DNA from 3 places in the Parasedimentitalea nitratireducens genome. Region 3 is predicted to be linked to each of the others. Evidence: riboswitches for the same ligand, from Rfam matches in the RefSeq annotation. Region 3 holds a riboswitch; each other region holds the start of a gene.
The links. A riboswitch is a leader RNA that binds a small molecule or an ion and turns the genes downstream of it on or off. The one in region 3 is predicted to bind cobalamin.
Positions count from the first base shown of each region.

Region 1: it holds a riboswitch for cobalamin, as region 3 does, so the genes downstream of both, AC2T28_RS13625 (DUF1636 family protein) here and AC2T28_RS13105 (CbtB domain-containing protein) in region 3, are expected to answer to the same signal.
Region 2: it holds a riboswitch for cobalamin, as region 3 does, so the genes downstream of both, AC2T28_RS10555 (DUF1636 family protein) here and AC2T28_RS13105 (CbtB domain-containing protein) in region 3, are expected to answer to the same signal.

Region 1 is NZ_JBYAXC010000004.1:10,064-14,462, reverse strand. Features, by position in the region: gene AC2T28_RS13635 (ABC transporter substrate-binding protein) at 1-380, opposite strand, end outside; gene AC2T28_RS13630 (ABC transporter ATP-binding protein) at 396-1,178, opposite strand; gene AC2T28_RS13625 (DUF1636 family protein) at 1,175-1,582, opposite strand; cobalamin riboswitch at 1,691-1,903, opposite strand; partial or broken gene AC2T28_RS13620 (DUF4389 domain-containing protein) at 2,160-2,378, shown strand; gene AC2T28_RS13615 (class I adenylate-forming enzyme family protein) at 2,491-3,990, opposite strand; gene AC2T28_RS13610 (acetyl-CoA acetyltransferase) at 3,987-4,399, opposite strand, start outside.
Region 2 is NZ_JBYAXC010000002.1:979,408-983,806, reverse strand. Features, by position in the region: gene AC2T28_RS10565 (class I adenylate-forming enzyme family protein) at 1-338, shown strand, start outside; partial or broken gene AC2T28_RS10560 (DUF4389 domain-containing protein) at 451-669, opposite strand; cobalamin riboswitch at 926-1,138, shown strand; gene AC2T28_RS10555 (DUF1636 family protein) at 1,247-1,654, shown strand; gene AC2T28_RS10550 (ABC transporter ATP-binding protein) at 1,651-2,433, shown strand; gene AC2T28_RS10545 (ABC transporter substrate-binding protein) at 2,449-3,381, shown strand; gene AC2T28_RS10540 (FecCD family ABC transporter permease) at 3,383-4,399, shown strand, end outside.
Region 3 is NZ_JBYAXC010000003.1:495,851-500,249, reverse strand. Features, by position in the region: gene cobF (precorrin-6A synthase (deacetylating)) at 1-507, opposite strand, end outside; gene AC2T28_RS13115 (hypothetical protein) at 623-1,123, opposite strand; gene AC2T28_RS13110 (CbtA family protein) at 1,185-1,877, opposite strand; gene AC2T28_RS13105 (CbtB domain-containing protein) at 1,881-2,051, opposite strand; cobalamin riboswitch at 2,085-2,304, opposite strand; gene AC2T28_RS13100 (DUF1636 family protein) at 2,472-2,807, opposite strand; gene cobA (uroporphyrinogen-III C-methyltransferase) at 2,804-3,526, opposite strand; gene AC2T28_RS13090 (cobyrinic acid a,c-diamide synthase CobB) at 3,523-4,399, opposite strand, start outside.

The DNA.
Region 1 (4,399 bases), on a different contig from region 3:
ATTCCGAATGGGGCGAGAGTTTCAGGCGTCACTTCGCCGCCGACCTTCATGCCATAGTTCCAGCCGGCAAAGTAGAAATCCGCGTCAGCGCCGATCAGCACCTCTTTGGTTGGGTATTTGGCCGACAGTTCAGGCAAAGCCTCGACACCGGCGCGCATCTCTTCGTCCAGTGTTTTCCAGCCAGAGATGCCGGTGTAGCCGACCATTCGGTCCGCCAAACCCAGCGCCAGCATCATTTCGGTCAGGTTCACATCGTTGGATATGGCGGCCTTGGGCGGGGTGTCAAATGTGACCTGGCGGTTGCAGCTATCGACTGTGGTTTCTGCACTGCTTGCACTCGCGATCAGGCTCAGCCCTAGGGCCAGAGTTGTGTATTTCATAATGTCCTCAAGATTTTAGTTGGGAAGTTGAAAGGTTAGGTGTGTCTTGCGGCTCAGGGTCAGTTCATCTCGTTGGGCAAATACCGCAAAGGTCTGAGATACTAACTGTTCGGTCAGTGCTTCTTGTGGCGTGCCAAAGCTTTGCTGAGTGCCATTTTTCAGGACCAGGACACGGTCACAGACCTCAGACGCCAGGTTCAGATCATGCAAGGATGTCACGATCGTCAGGTCGAGATCGCGGATCAGTTGCAAAACTTCCAGTTGATGCCGGATATCCAAATGGTTAGTGGGTTCATCCAGCACCAATATCTGAGGATCCTGCGCCAGTGCCCGGGCAACCATGACACGCTGACGTTCGCCGCCAGACAGGGTTGATAGGCTGCGGTCTGCCAAGTCATGCAGTTCCATACGATCAATTGCAGCGTCGACCAGCTCTGCATCGCGTGGGCCGGACGTAGAGAACCCCATACGGTGGGGGATACGTCCCAAGGCAACGATTTCACGCACAGAGAGTGTCAAATCAGTCGGTTGTTCCTGCAAAACAGCAGCCACTTTGCGCGCCAGGGCGCGGGGCGGCATAGTTGATATCGGCTGCTCACCAATCAGGATTCTGCCACTCATCGGCCGATTAAACCCATAGATAAGCCGCAGAAGCGTGGTTTTGCCTGCTCCATTAGGGCCTACAATTCCCAGCACCTCTCCTGCCTCTAGGGCAACGGAGATTTCGTTTAGCAGCAGTGGTGCGCGTTTACGCGGCGCCCATGTGACGGCTTCTAGTGTTAACGATGTTGCGCTCATGAGACTGCCTGGTCCGTCGCTTCGATCGCCATTAAAGCTGCGGGTATCCGCGCCAGAGTCGTCTTGCGCAGTTTTCCGGGTCGGTCTACGGAACTACACCAACCGTCATGTAACACGGCGTATTGACGGGCAAATTCAACGAGATCACCGATATCTTCATCCGGCTCAATGTCGCCAAACAGATAAGACGCTTTGCGTGTGGCGTGATACGCCACGGTACAAGGCCGACTGCATCCTGCCATACAGGCTGTCCCTGCAATCTCAAAATCTTCGGCAATACTATCCCCGGCAGCTTCGATTGCGGCACGCAGCCGGTCAATCAACGCATAGCCGGGACGACAGATCTCTCCAGTATGTTTGCAGGATGTGCAGACGGTAATTCTATGTGTGGTAGTCCGGTGCATATCGCCCTCCGCGAAGTCGCGGGGTACGCACAGGTCAACCTAAATGTAGGGCATTCAAATGCCGTAAAAGCCATCTTGGCCTCCTATCCGGGACACCCCGCCCGGGTTGAGTTAACGTTCAAGATGGCAGGTCTCCTGACTCGCGGCTGTTGGCGTTCCCCACCTTCCCAGACCTTTGGCCCAGTGGCTTACGGAGGACGCACACCGCTTACAGTTGCGGGGGCAGTTACGGATTTGGCGCCTGTTGGCTACACCTCACCATATTCCCTTTTCATCCCGGAATGCGCTGTACGCCCGGGAACCATCGCGGCAAGTTGTGGCATGAAGGTAAGCTGGATGTCAATCGGGATTTCGGTGGTTTCATTCCCCACTCAAAGACAGTTTTTTGGAACCTACCGCTCTGCATGCGGTAACTTCTTAAGCGTACACTTTGGGCGGGGACACTCTACTTTGGGCGGGGACACTCTATTGGTACTGCTGTCTTTCTCATCATCCACTCCGCGGTAGTTACGATGAGCCAGAAACACTCCTTTTTTAAATGTCGCTATCTGGCCCCATAGGTGCTGACGTCAGACAAATCGCGGTAATGATATCTCTCGCCCAAACCATTCTGGGCGCAGTAACCGTGCTACAGTTTGTTGTCATGTTGATCTGTAACAAACAGCCGAATTAGCGGCTTGCTGATTTTGGCACCGACCTTGGGATATGGATGGCAAAAGCGGCACGGTTCCAAACAGCTGCGAGCAACGTCAAGCCTTGGCTCTGGACGGAACTGGATTTAAACAGGAAGGCCTAGGTGGATCCCAAACAATGAACCGTCACACGCGACCCGGCGCCTGCAAGCGCTATGGCGAAGCCGGTCCCTCGAAGGGAACCGGGGACCAATGCTGTGTGCCCTGTCAGGTTTGTCATGTGGTGGTCCCTTCTTGTAGACGAGCACGAAGGTCTACTTTGAGTACTTTGCCGTAATTGTTTTTCGGCAATTGCGGCACATAGATATACTCTTTGGGTCGTTTGAACCGCGCGATCTGGTCAAGGCACAATTGGTCGAGCGCGGAGGAAGCGGCCGTGCCAACCACAAAGGCCACAACCTCTTCGCCCCAATCGGCGTGTGGGCGACCAACCACCGCAACTTCGGCTACATCGGGGTGCGAGAGCAGCACCTCCTCCACCTCGCGGGGATAGATGTTTGACCCACCTGAGATGATCATATCTTTGGAGCGGTCTTGCAGGGTGATATAGCCATCTGCGTCTTTTGATCCCATGTCGCCCGTCCACAACCAACTATCACGGATAGTGTTCAGCGTAGCTTTTGGATTTTGCCAGTAGCCCTTCATCACGGTGGCGCCGCGCACCACAATCTCGCCAGTTTCACCAGGCGGAAGTTCTAGACCGGTTTCATCAAAAATGCGCACCAGAACCGCGCTTTGGGCCGTGCCTACGGAGTTAAGCCGTTCGCGCCACCGAGGATGGGATCGGTCGGCCACATCATGGCGGGTAAGGGCCGTGATGCCCATCGGACATTCGCCTTGACCATAGATCTGCACAAATCGCGCGCCCATTGTTTCGACCGCGTCAAGGATATCGGCCTCATACATCGGGCCACCAGCGTAGCTGATAGTGCGCAACCCTTCACCGATTTGCCCTGTCGCTTTGGCGTGGTCCACCAGGCGGCGCACCATGGTTGGCGCGGCAAACATTGAGATGCGGCCAATGGATTTGCCCAATGACAGGATCTCATCTGGTTCAAACCCACCACTTTCAGGGACCACATGGCGCGCGCCACGGATCACATGCATGAAGTTATAGATCCCTGCGCCATGCGACATAGGCGCGGCATAGAGGATGGCATCCTCGGCAAAGACTTCATCCACATCGGTGAAATACCCATAAGTCATCGATGCGACATTGCCACAAGTCATCATCACACCCTTGGGCTTACCGGTGGTGCCGGAGGTGTAGAACAGCCAGATCATGTCATTGCTGTCGAGTGGCACAGGGCGCGTCATCGGATCAGAGGCCAAAAGCGCAGCCCAGTCCTGATCGTCCACGCATATCGCCTGTGTCGTGAGGTCAGGCCCAAGTTTGTCGTCGCTCAAACACAGCGTAGCCTCTGCGTTTTCAAGGATCCAATCCGCTTCTTTCGGGTGCAGTTTGGCATTGATCGGAATGGCCGCAGCACCTGCAAACCATACCCCATACATAGCAATCAGATACTCAATCCGGTTGCCCATATAAATCGCAACCCTGTCGCCTTTGGACACGCCACGCGCCGCCAAACCCGCACCAAGGCGTGCTGCGGCGTCGCGAAATTGGGCGTAGTCCAAGTCGAGCGTTTCACCCGTTAACAGCGCGGGGCTGTCCCTTTTCGCCCGTGCAGTGCGGTGCAGCCATTCAGCTGGGTTCATGAGTGGGGCTCCAAGATCGAACAGTAATTCGCAACACCAGAGCCGCCCATATTAAACACAGCCGCTAATTCAGCACCAAGTTTTTGCAATGCTCCGGCCTGTCCCGTCACTTGCTGTGCCGCTAATACATGCATGGACACCCCCGTTGCGCCGACAGGGTGCCCCTTGGCTTTCAGCCCGCCAGAGAGGTTCACAGGCAAGGCGCCATCTGCCATCACTGTCCCAGCTGTAACGGCTTTGGAACCTTGGCCCGCAGGGGTCAGACCCATGGCCTCGTAAATCATCAGCTCGGCAATGGTGAAACAGTCATGCACCTCGGCCAGATCAAGGTCATTCACAGTGATCCCGGCCTCTTCATAGGCCAGCTCAAAGGCTCGGGCCGCACCAGCCAATTGCGTCATGTCACGGC
Region 2 (4,399 bases), on a different contig from region 3:
ATGGCTATATCACCCTGCAAGACCGCTCCAAAGATATGATCATCTCAGGTGGGTCAAACATCTATCCCCGCGAGGTGGAGGAGGTGCTGCTCTCGCACCCCGATGTAGCCGAAGTTGCGGTGGTTGGTCGCCCACACGCCGATTGGGGCGAAGAGGTTGTGGCCTTTGTGGTTGGCACGGCCGCTTCCTCCGCGCTCGACCAATTGTGCCTTGACCAGATCGCGCGGTTCAAACGACCCAAAGAGTATATCTATGTGCCGCAATTGCCGAAAAACAATTACGGCAAAGTACTCAAAGTAGACCTTCGTGCTCGTCTACAAGAAGGGACCACCACATGACAAACCTGACAGGGCACACAGCATTGGTCCCCGGTTCCCTTCGAGGGACCGGCTTCGCCATAGCGCTTGCAGGCGCCGGGTCGCGTGTGACGGTTCATTGTTTGGGATCCACCTAGGCCTTCCTGTTTAAATCCAGTTCCGTCCAGAGCCAAGGCTTGACGTTGCTCGCAGCTGTTTGGAACCGTGCCGCTTTTGCCATCCATATCCCAAGGTCGGTGCCAAAATCAGCAAGCCGCTAATTCGGCTGTTTGTTACAGATCAACATGACAACAAACTGTAGCACGGTTACTGCGCCCAGAATGGTTTGGGCGAGAGATATCATTACCGCGATTTGTCTGACGTCAGCACCTATGGGGCCAGATAGCGACATTTAAAAAAGGAGTGTTTCTGGCTCATCGTAACTACCGCGGAGTGGATGATGAGAAAGACAGCAGTACCAATAGAGTGTCCCCGCCCAAAGTAGAGTGTCCCCGCCCAAAGTGTACGCTTAAGAAGTTACCGCATGCAGAGCGGTAGGTTCCAAAAAACTGTCTTTGAGTGGGGAATGAAACCACCGAAATCCCGATTGACATCCAGCTTACCTTCATGCCACAACTTGCCGCGATGGTTCCCGGGCGTACAGCGCATTCCGGGATGAAAAGGGAATATGGTGAGGTGTAGCCAACAGGCGCCAAATCCGTAACTGCCCCCGCAACTGTAAGCGGTGTGCGTCCTCCGTAAGCCACTGGGCCAAAGGTCTGGGAAGGTGGGGAACGCCAACAGCCGCGAGTCAGGAGACCTGCCATCTTGAACGTTAACTCAACCCGGGCGGGGTGTCCCGGATAGGAGGCCAAGATGGCTTTTACGGCATTTGAATGCCCTACATTTAGGTTGACCTGTGCGTACCCCGCGACTTCGCGGAGGGCGATATGCACCGGACTACCACACATAGAATTACCGTCTGCACATCCTGCAAACATACTGGAGAGATCTGTCGTCCCGGCTATGCGTTGATTGACCGGCTGCGTGCCGCAATCGAAGCTGCCGGGGATAGTATTGCCGAAGATTTTGAGATTGCAGGGACAGCCTGTATGGCAGGATGCAGTCGGCCTTGTACCGTGGCGTATCACGCCACACGCAAAGCGTCTTATCTGTTTGGCGACATTGAGCCGGATGAAGATATCGGTGATCTCGTTGAATTTGCCCGTCAATACGCCGTGTTACATGACGGTTGGTGTAGTTCCGTAGACCGACCCGGAAAACTGCGCAAGACGACTCTGGCGCGGATACCCGCAGCTTTAATGGCGATCGAAGCGACGGACCAGGCAGTCTCATGAGCGCAACATCGTTAACACTAGAAGCCGTCACATGGGCGCCGCGTAAACGCGCACCACTGCTGCTAAACGAAATCTCCGTTGCCCTAGAGGCAGGAGAGGTGCTGGGAATTGTAGGCCCTAATGGAGCAGGCAAAACCACGCTTCTGCGGCTTATCTATGGGTTTAATCGGCCGATGAGTGGCAGAATCCTGATTGGTGAGCAGCCGATATCAACTATGCCGCCCCGCGCCCTGGCGCGCAAAGTGGCTGCTGTTTTGCAGGAACAACCGACTGATTTGACACTCTCTGTGCGTGAAATCGTTGCCTTGGGACGTATCCCCCACCGTATGGGGTTCTCTACGTCCGGCCCACGCGATGCAGAGCTGGTCGACGCTGCAATTGATCGTATGGAACTGCATGACTTGGCAGACCGCAGCCTATCAACCCTGTCTGGCGGCGAACGTCAGCGTGTCATGGTTGCCCGGGCACTGGCGCAGGATCCTCAGATATTGGTGCTGGATGAACCCACTAACCATTTGGATATCCGGCATCAACTGGAAGTTTTGCAACTGATCCGCGATCTCGACCTGACGATCGTGACATCCTTGCATGATCTGAACCTGGCGTCTGAGGTCTGTGACCGTGTCCTGGTCCTGAAAAATGGCACTCAGCAAAGCTTTGGCACGCCACAAGAAGCACTGACCGAACAGTTAGTATCTCAGACCTTTGCGGTATTTGCCCAACGAGATGAACTGACCCTGAGCCGCAAGACACACCTAACCTTTCAACTTCCCAACTAAAATCTTGAGGACATTATGAAATACACAACTCTGGCCCTAGGGCTGAGCCTGATCGCGAGTGCAAGCAGTGCAGAAACCACAGTCGATAGCTGCAACCGCCAGGTCACATTTGACACCCCGCCCAAGGCCGCCATATCCAACGATGTGAACCTGACCGAAATGATGCTGGCGCTGGGTTTGGCGGACCGAATGGTCGGCTACACCGGCATCTCTGGCTGGAAAACACTGGACGAAGAGATGCGCGCCGGTGTCGAGGCTTTGCCTGAACTGTCGGCCAAATACCCAACCAAAGAGGTGCTGATCGGCGCTGACGCGGATTTCTACTTTGCCGGCTGGAACTATGGCATGAAGGTCGGCGGCGAAGTGACGCCTGAAACTCTCGCCCCATTCGGAATTGATGTCTATGAGCTGACCGAAAGCTGTATTCACATCGGCGAGAAGCCCAAGGTCAGCATGGACGACATGTACAATGACCTGTTGAACCTTGGTAAGATCTTTGATGTCAAAGCCAAGGCCCAAACCCTCGTTGACGGGTATCAGGCTGAGTTGAGCGCCTTCACCAACGGTCTGGAAACCGGTGATCCACTGCGGGTGTTTGTCTATGACAGCGGCGAAGACACTCCGTTTACAGCCGGTCGTTATGCGATGCCAACCGCGCTGATCGAGGCTGCCGGTGGTCAGAACATTATGGATGACTTTGAGAAAAGCTGGGCTACTGTGACCTGGGAAGCTGTTGTCGAGCGTAACCCCGAAGTGGTGGTCATCGTGAACTACGGCAATGTCACCGCCGAAGAAAAACGTGCATTCATGATGAACAACCCAGCTTTTGCTGAAATGGATGCGGTGAAGAACGACCGTTTCGTCGTGCTGGAGTATGTCGAGGCCACCCCTGGGCCACGCAACATCAAAGCGGTTCAGAAACTGGCTGCTGGGTTCTGGGGCAACTAATATGGGCCAAGGGCAACGCCACACATTTCCGTTGGGACTGACCATCGTTCTGAGCCTTTTGGCGCTTGCGTTGTCCTTGTCCGTTGCAATCTCGGTGGGCGCGGTGTCTGTGCCCATCGAAACCGTCTGGGGTATTTTTTTCGACAAGATTGGAATGGGGTGGAGCGAGCCTAATTGGTCCAAAGGCCGCGCTGCCATCGTCTGGGACATCCGATTTCCGCGCGCATTATTGGCGGTTCTGGTTGGCGCGGGGCTTGCTATGGTTGGGGCGTCGTTGCAAGCAGTCACGCGCAACCCACTGGCTGATCCCCATCTTTTGGGCATTTCTTCGGGTGCAGCCTTTGGTGCAATCTTGGCACTGTTGCACACAGGATTGTTTTTGGGACTGCTGACGGTACCAGTTCTCGCCTTTCTGGGGGCGCTTGCAGCGACTGCCTTAGTATTGGTCGTGTCGCGTTTTGCTGACGCCACCAGCGCCGACCGCCTGGTTCTAACCGGCGTCGCTGTGTCTTTTGTCATTATGGCTGGTGCAAATGTTCTTATTTTCCTAGGCGATCCACGGGCTACGCATACGGTGATTTTTTGGATGCTAGGCGGACTGGGCTTGGCCCAATGGTCCCATCTGATCTATCCGCTAGCCGTTTTGCTGCCTTGTGCGCTTTGGCTGCTGGCCCAAGCGACGAGGCTCAATGCTATGACCATCGGTGACGAAACAGCTGCGACGTTAGGAATTCCCGTGACCCGGTTCCGACTTGCTACCTTTGTGATCGGCGCATCGATTACTGGCGTGATGGTCGCCTTTTCCGGCATGATTGGATTTGTGGGCCTTATGGTGCCGCACATCGTGCGCCTGATTACCGGCGGCGACTATTTGCGAGTTCTGCCGGTTTCGGCCTTGTTCGGAGGCATATTCCTATTGTGGGCTGATATTGCTGCACGCACCTTGATGGCCCCAGAGGACATGCCTATTGGCATCGTAACAGGGCTTGTCGGAGGAATGTTCTTTATCGCGATACTA
Region 3 (4,399 bases):
TTGACGGCCTGTGGTGATTGTGAACGGCGCGCCGATTTCGTTGACCGGGATCGCGTGGGATGCAGTCAGAGCCTGGATCGAGGTGATGCCGGGGATCACAGTCAGGTTGATGTCTTGCTGGCGCTGCAAACGATCGGCAATACGCATGGTACTGTCGTACAGCGATGGATCACCCCAGACCAGAAAACCAACCTTGCCACCATCGGGCAGGTGCGTCTGAATTTCTTTCGCCCAGACCAGCGCAATCGCATCGTGCCAGTCGTCGACCCTCTGGTGGTAGTCGACGGTCTTAGGGTCGCGGGTGGGCAAGCCGAACTCGACGAGTTTGACATCGGTGTTGGTAATGACTTGATCGCAGATCTCACGTCGTAAACCGGCCAGATCATCTTTGCCCGCGCCTTTGTTGGGGATAAGGATCAGATCAACCGCGTTCAGGGCGTCTATGGCCTGCAACGTTAGGTGCTGTGGGTTGCCGGTGCCGATACCAATTAGGGTGAGGTCGATCATTGTTAGGCTCCAAATGTGGGAAGATGTTTTAGGAGTTGTGTCCGGCAACGCCGTGCAGCGCCTTCCCCGGGGAAGGCGCTGTGCACCTCCCCAAGGTCAGGCGCTGACCATGATCTTATTCGACTTGCAGCGAAACCGAGGCCTCGACGGGCGCACCATCGACCATCAGCGGGCTATGGCTGTTGGCGTTCAGCGAAACCTTCACTTCGACGTCACCCTTGGGCAGGTCACCGATGTGCAGCCAGTTGCCGTACAGGCGACCCAGCTTGGTGCCGTTGATATAGACATGCGCGTGGCCTTCACCGTCGGCGTCCTCTTTCGAGGCGTTCTCGGGCGAGAAGTGGAAGTTCTTGGGCATGACGTGCAAGTTCCAACCCGCCATCGGGTCTTTGGTGAGCTTGACTTCCAATCCTGGGGCATCCTCCCCGGCGGGCAGGTTTACAGCCGAAGCGTGATCGTGGCTGGCCATTTCGGCCTGCATTTCCATGCCGGCGTGTTGCGACGGATCGCTGTGATCATGACCTTCGAAGGTCACGCCATTGCCAGCGGCAATCACAAAACCAGCGCCGCCACCAAAGATCAGACCAATGGCAAAAAGTGCGAGTGGGCGGGACATTTTCGTCCTCCATAAAGTAAAACCCCTCCGCCGTTTCTGGCGAAGGGGGAGGTAAGCTTGTTCAGGCTGAGGCCTCGGCGCGTTGACCTTCGACTTGCCAGAAGTATCCGGCAAAGGTGCCAACCAGGGCCCAGGCGGCCAGACCAACGCCAAAGGCGCGGGCGGCAAACAGGGCACCGATCTCGGTTGGAACCGGACCAGCAAAGGTATCAGGCTCAGGTGCACCAACCAGGTGCGGTGCCATCAACAGGGCTGCTGCGATCAGGTAGCTGATCTTGTTGGTGCCAAAGGCAATCAACCACATGGCAGCAGCTGCGGTTGCCACCGTTGCGCCCCACCAAACCTGACGGTCGGCAACATCCGCTGCGGCAACGCCTGGAACTTCGGGCGCAAGCGTAAAGCCTGGTGCCAGGTGGAAGGCGATAAAGCCAGCCAGGCCCCAGAGCAGCCCGGTGCGGGCATTGATCTCGGCACCTCGCGTTTCGGCCATGGACATCAGCGCCACCAAAACCAGCGTGTAACCGGTATAGGTCAGCATGGTGAACACGATGCTTAGCCCGTCGCGCATGGCGTCAAAGCCGGGCAGCTCGGGATGTGCGGACACAGGTGTACCGCCGAAATGCACCAACTCACCGGTCTCATAAAGCTCGGCGTGGAGCAGAACAGGCTGCACGAATACCAACTGCAGCAGGGCGGCAATCAACCCTGCTGCAGCACCAGCGAACAACGCGCTGGTTAAAATGCGGCTATACATTGGTTAGTGGCAGGGGAAGCCAGTTGCGTGACGCACGTCATGTGCGGCGTCATGCAGGGCGGCTGCCTGTACGTGGCCGGTTAGGGTGATCACACCCAGGCCCAGAACAATTGCGAAAACAGCTGGCAGGAAACGGGATCCGGCGGCGGCAGCGTTCAGTGTTTTAGTCGTCATATTTTCTCTCCTTACCGTCACACCCGACGGCATCAATTTGCGTTCCATACGGCCGGTCTCCTGACTCGTGGGTCACAGCCAACTTTCCCCTTCCCACCGGGCCGTTGCCCGACAGTGGTTTGGAAAGCCGCTCGCCACTCACAGTCGCGGGGGCGGTTGAGGTCTCGGCGCCGCGATTGGGTCCGCCGTTCCTCATTCCCGTTTCAGTCCTAACGCTTTGCGCTGTGCGGACACCATATCACGCCAATGTGCCCGATGGGGTGGTGCAGGGTCAAGTTTGAAACCGACGGTTTGGGAGGGTTGTTGCGACTTATCCTTCCATTACCGGGCATTTAGCCCGGACGTGAGGACGGGCAGCGCCTGACCTTCCCCCCGGGAAGGCGCTTTGCACCTCCCCAAGGTCAGGCGCTGCCCTCGGATTTAGTCAATATCCGCAGGGATTCGCGCGAGGGCCTTGAACCGCAACCCGCCCAGTGGACGGGCGTCGGCAAGGTTGCCGTCCGTGCTGTCATTGAACAGGCTCAGAAAGGTTAGGATGTCGGGAATATCCGCTGTTGAAACCTCACCAAACAAATAGGCGGTTTTGCCACTTTGGCGCACCGACAGGGTTTGCGGGCGTTTACAGCCCGACATGCAGTCCACCTGTTGCACTTTGACCTCCAGCCCAGCAACTGCAACGGCCTCGCGCAGTTGATCCGGCAGGGTCGGATCGGCGTCGCGGCAAGTACGGCACAGGGTCAGGGTTGGCACGCTCATTCCGACTCAGCCAAAGGCCCATAAAGGATCAGCACCGGGGCGGTGGTTTGGAGTTCACGCAGTAGGGTTGGCAGCTCACCAACGGTGTGATGCGACAGCTCTTGTTCCGGTGTCGAAATGGCCAGTGCAAGCATAGCTGGGGTTTCCGAGGGTAACCCATGGGATATCAGCAGTTCCGCCAGCGCGGCAAAGGTGCGTTTGCCCATATAGACCACAGTGGTTGCATTGGCATCAGCCAGCGCGGTCAGGTTCAGGTCTTCGGGCAGCTCTCCAGTCACGTCGTGGCCAGTGATATACTGCAACCGCCGGGCGGTCAGGCGGCGGGTCAGCGGGATACCTGCCGCCGCAGCTGCTGCGGATGCTGCGGTAACGCCGGGAATGACCTCGTATTTGATACCTGCTTCGCGCAGGGCTGTGATTTCTTCTTCGAGCCGACCAAAGACACCAGAATCACCGGATTTTAGCCGCACAACCTTGGCACCAGACCGGGCGTAATCCACCAGCAGTTTGCTGACGTGGTCTTGCTTGGGCGAGGGGCGACCGGCGCGTTTGCCAACACCAACCAGATCGGCATCTTCGCGGGCATGGTCCAGGATCGGACCGGAGGACAGATCGTCAAACAGCACCGCATCAGCGGCTTCCAGACTTTTCACCGCCTTAACGGTCAGCAATTCCGGATCGCCGGGACCAGAGGAGACAAAGCTGACAAAGCCACTCATCTGCGTTCTCCGGTGATCAAATGGAAGAAGGTGCCGCTGACATTGCCCTTGATCGATCCGGTTTCAGGCACTGGGTTGCCGTCGGCGTCAAACACTTGCGCCAGCGGGGCGTCGGGTTCGTCCAGAATGGTCGAGTAGTGGAACTCGTGCCCGCGCAGAGCAGCACCTGCGTCAAAACCGGGCATAGGAGCATCCAGCACCGCGCGGCGATAGCCGAGGTGAAATTTGCGTTTCTCGTAAGAGGTCACAAGCCCTAGTAACCCGGCCATCTGGTGACGGTTGCCTTGCTTGTCGATCAGCGCCTCTCCCAAGGCCATGTAGCCGCCGCATTCGCCGTGTACCGGTTTGGTCTCGGCATGTTTGCGCAGGCCCGCGCGGTAAGTCTCTGCTGCGGCCAGCGTGCCACCGTGGAGTTCAGGGTAGCCGCCGGGGAGCCAGACCAGATCGGCGTCTGGGCTTGGCGCTTCATCAGCCAGAGGCGAGAACGGCAGGATCTCGGCCCCAGCGTTGCGCCAACCAGTCAGCAAGTGCGGGTAGGTGAACGAGAATGCTGCATCACGAGCAAGCGCGATGCGTTGGACAGGTGGAGTGGGTAGCGGTTGAGCGGTTGGGGCTGGGCCAGATAGGGCTGCAGCCTTGATCGCGTCGAGGTCGACGTTTTCGCGCAAGAAGGTTGCGTAGCCTGAAATGGCTTCTTCGAGATCAGGGTGTTCAACCGCCTGGATCAGGCCAAGGTGGCGTTCGGGCAGGGTCAGGTCGCCGCGACGAGGCAGCGAGCCGAGCACCTTGATGCCAGCCTTTTCCATGCCCAGCCGGGTCAGCCGTTCGTGCCGCGGGCTGGCGACGCGGTTGAGGATGACGCCGGCAAATGGC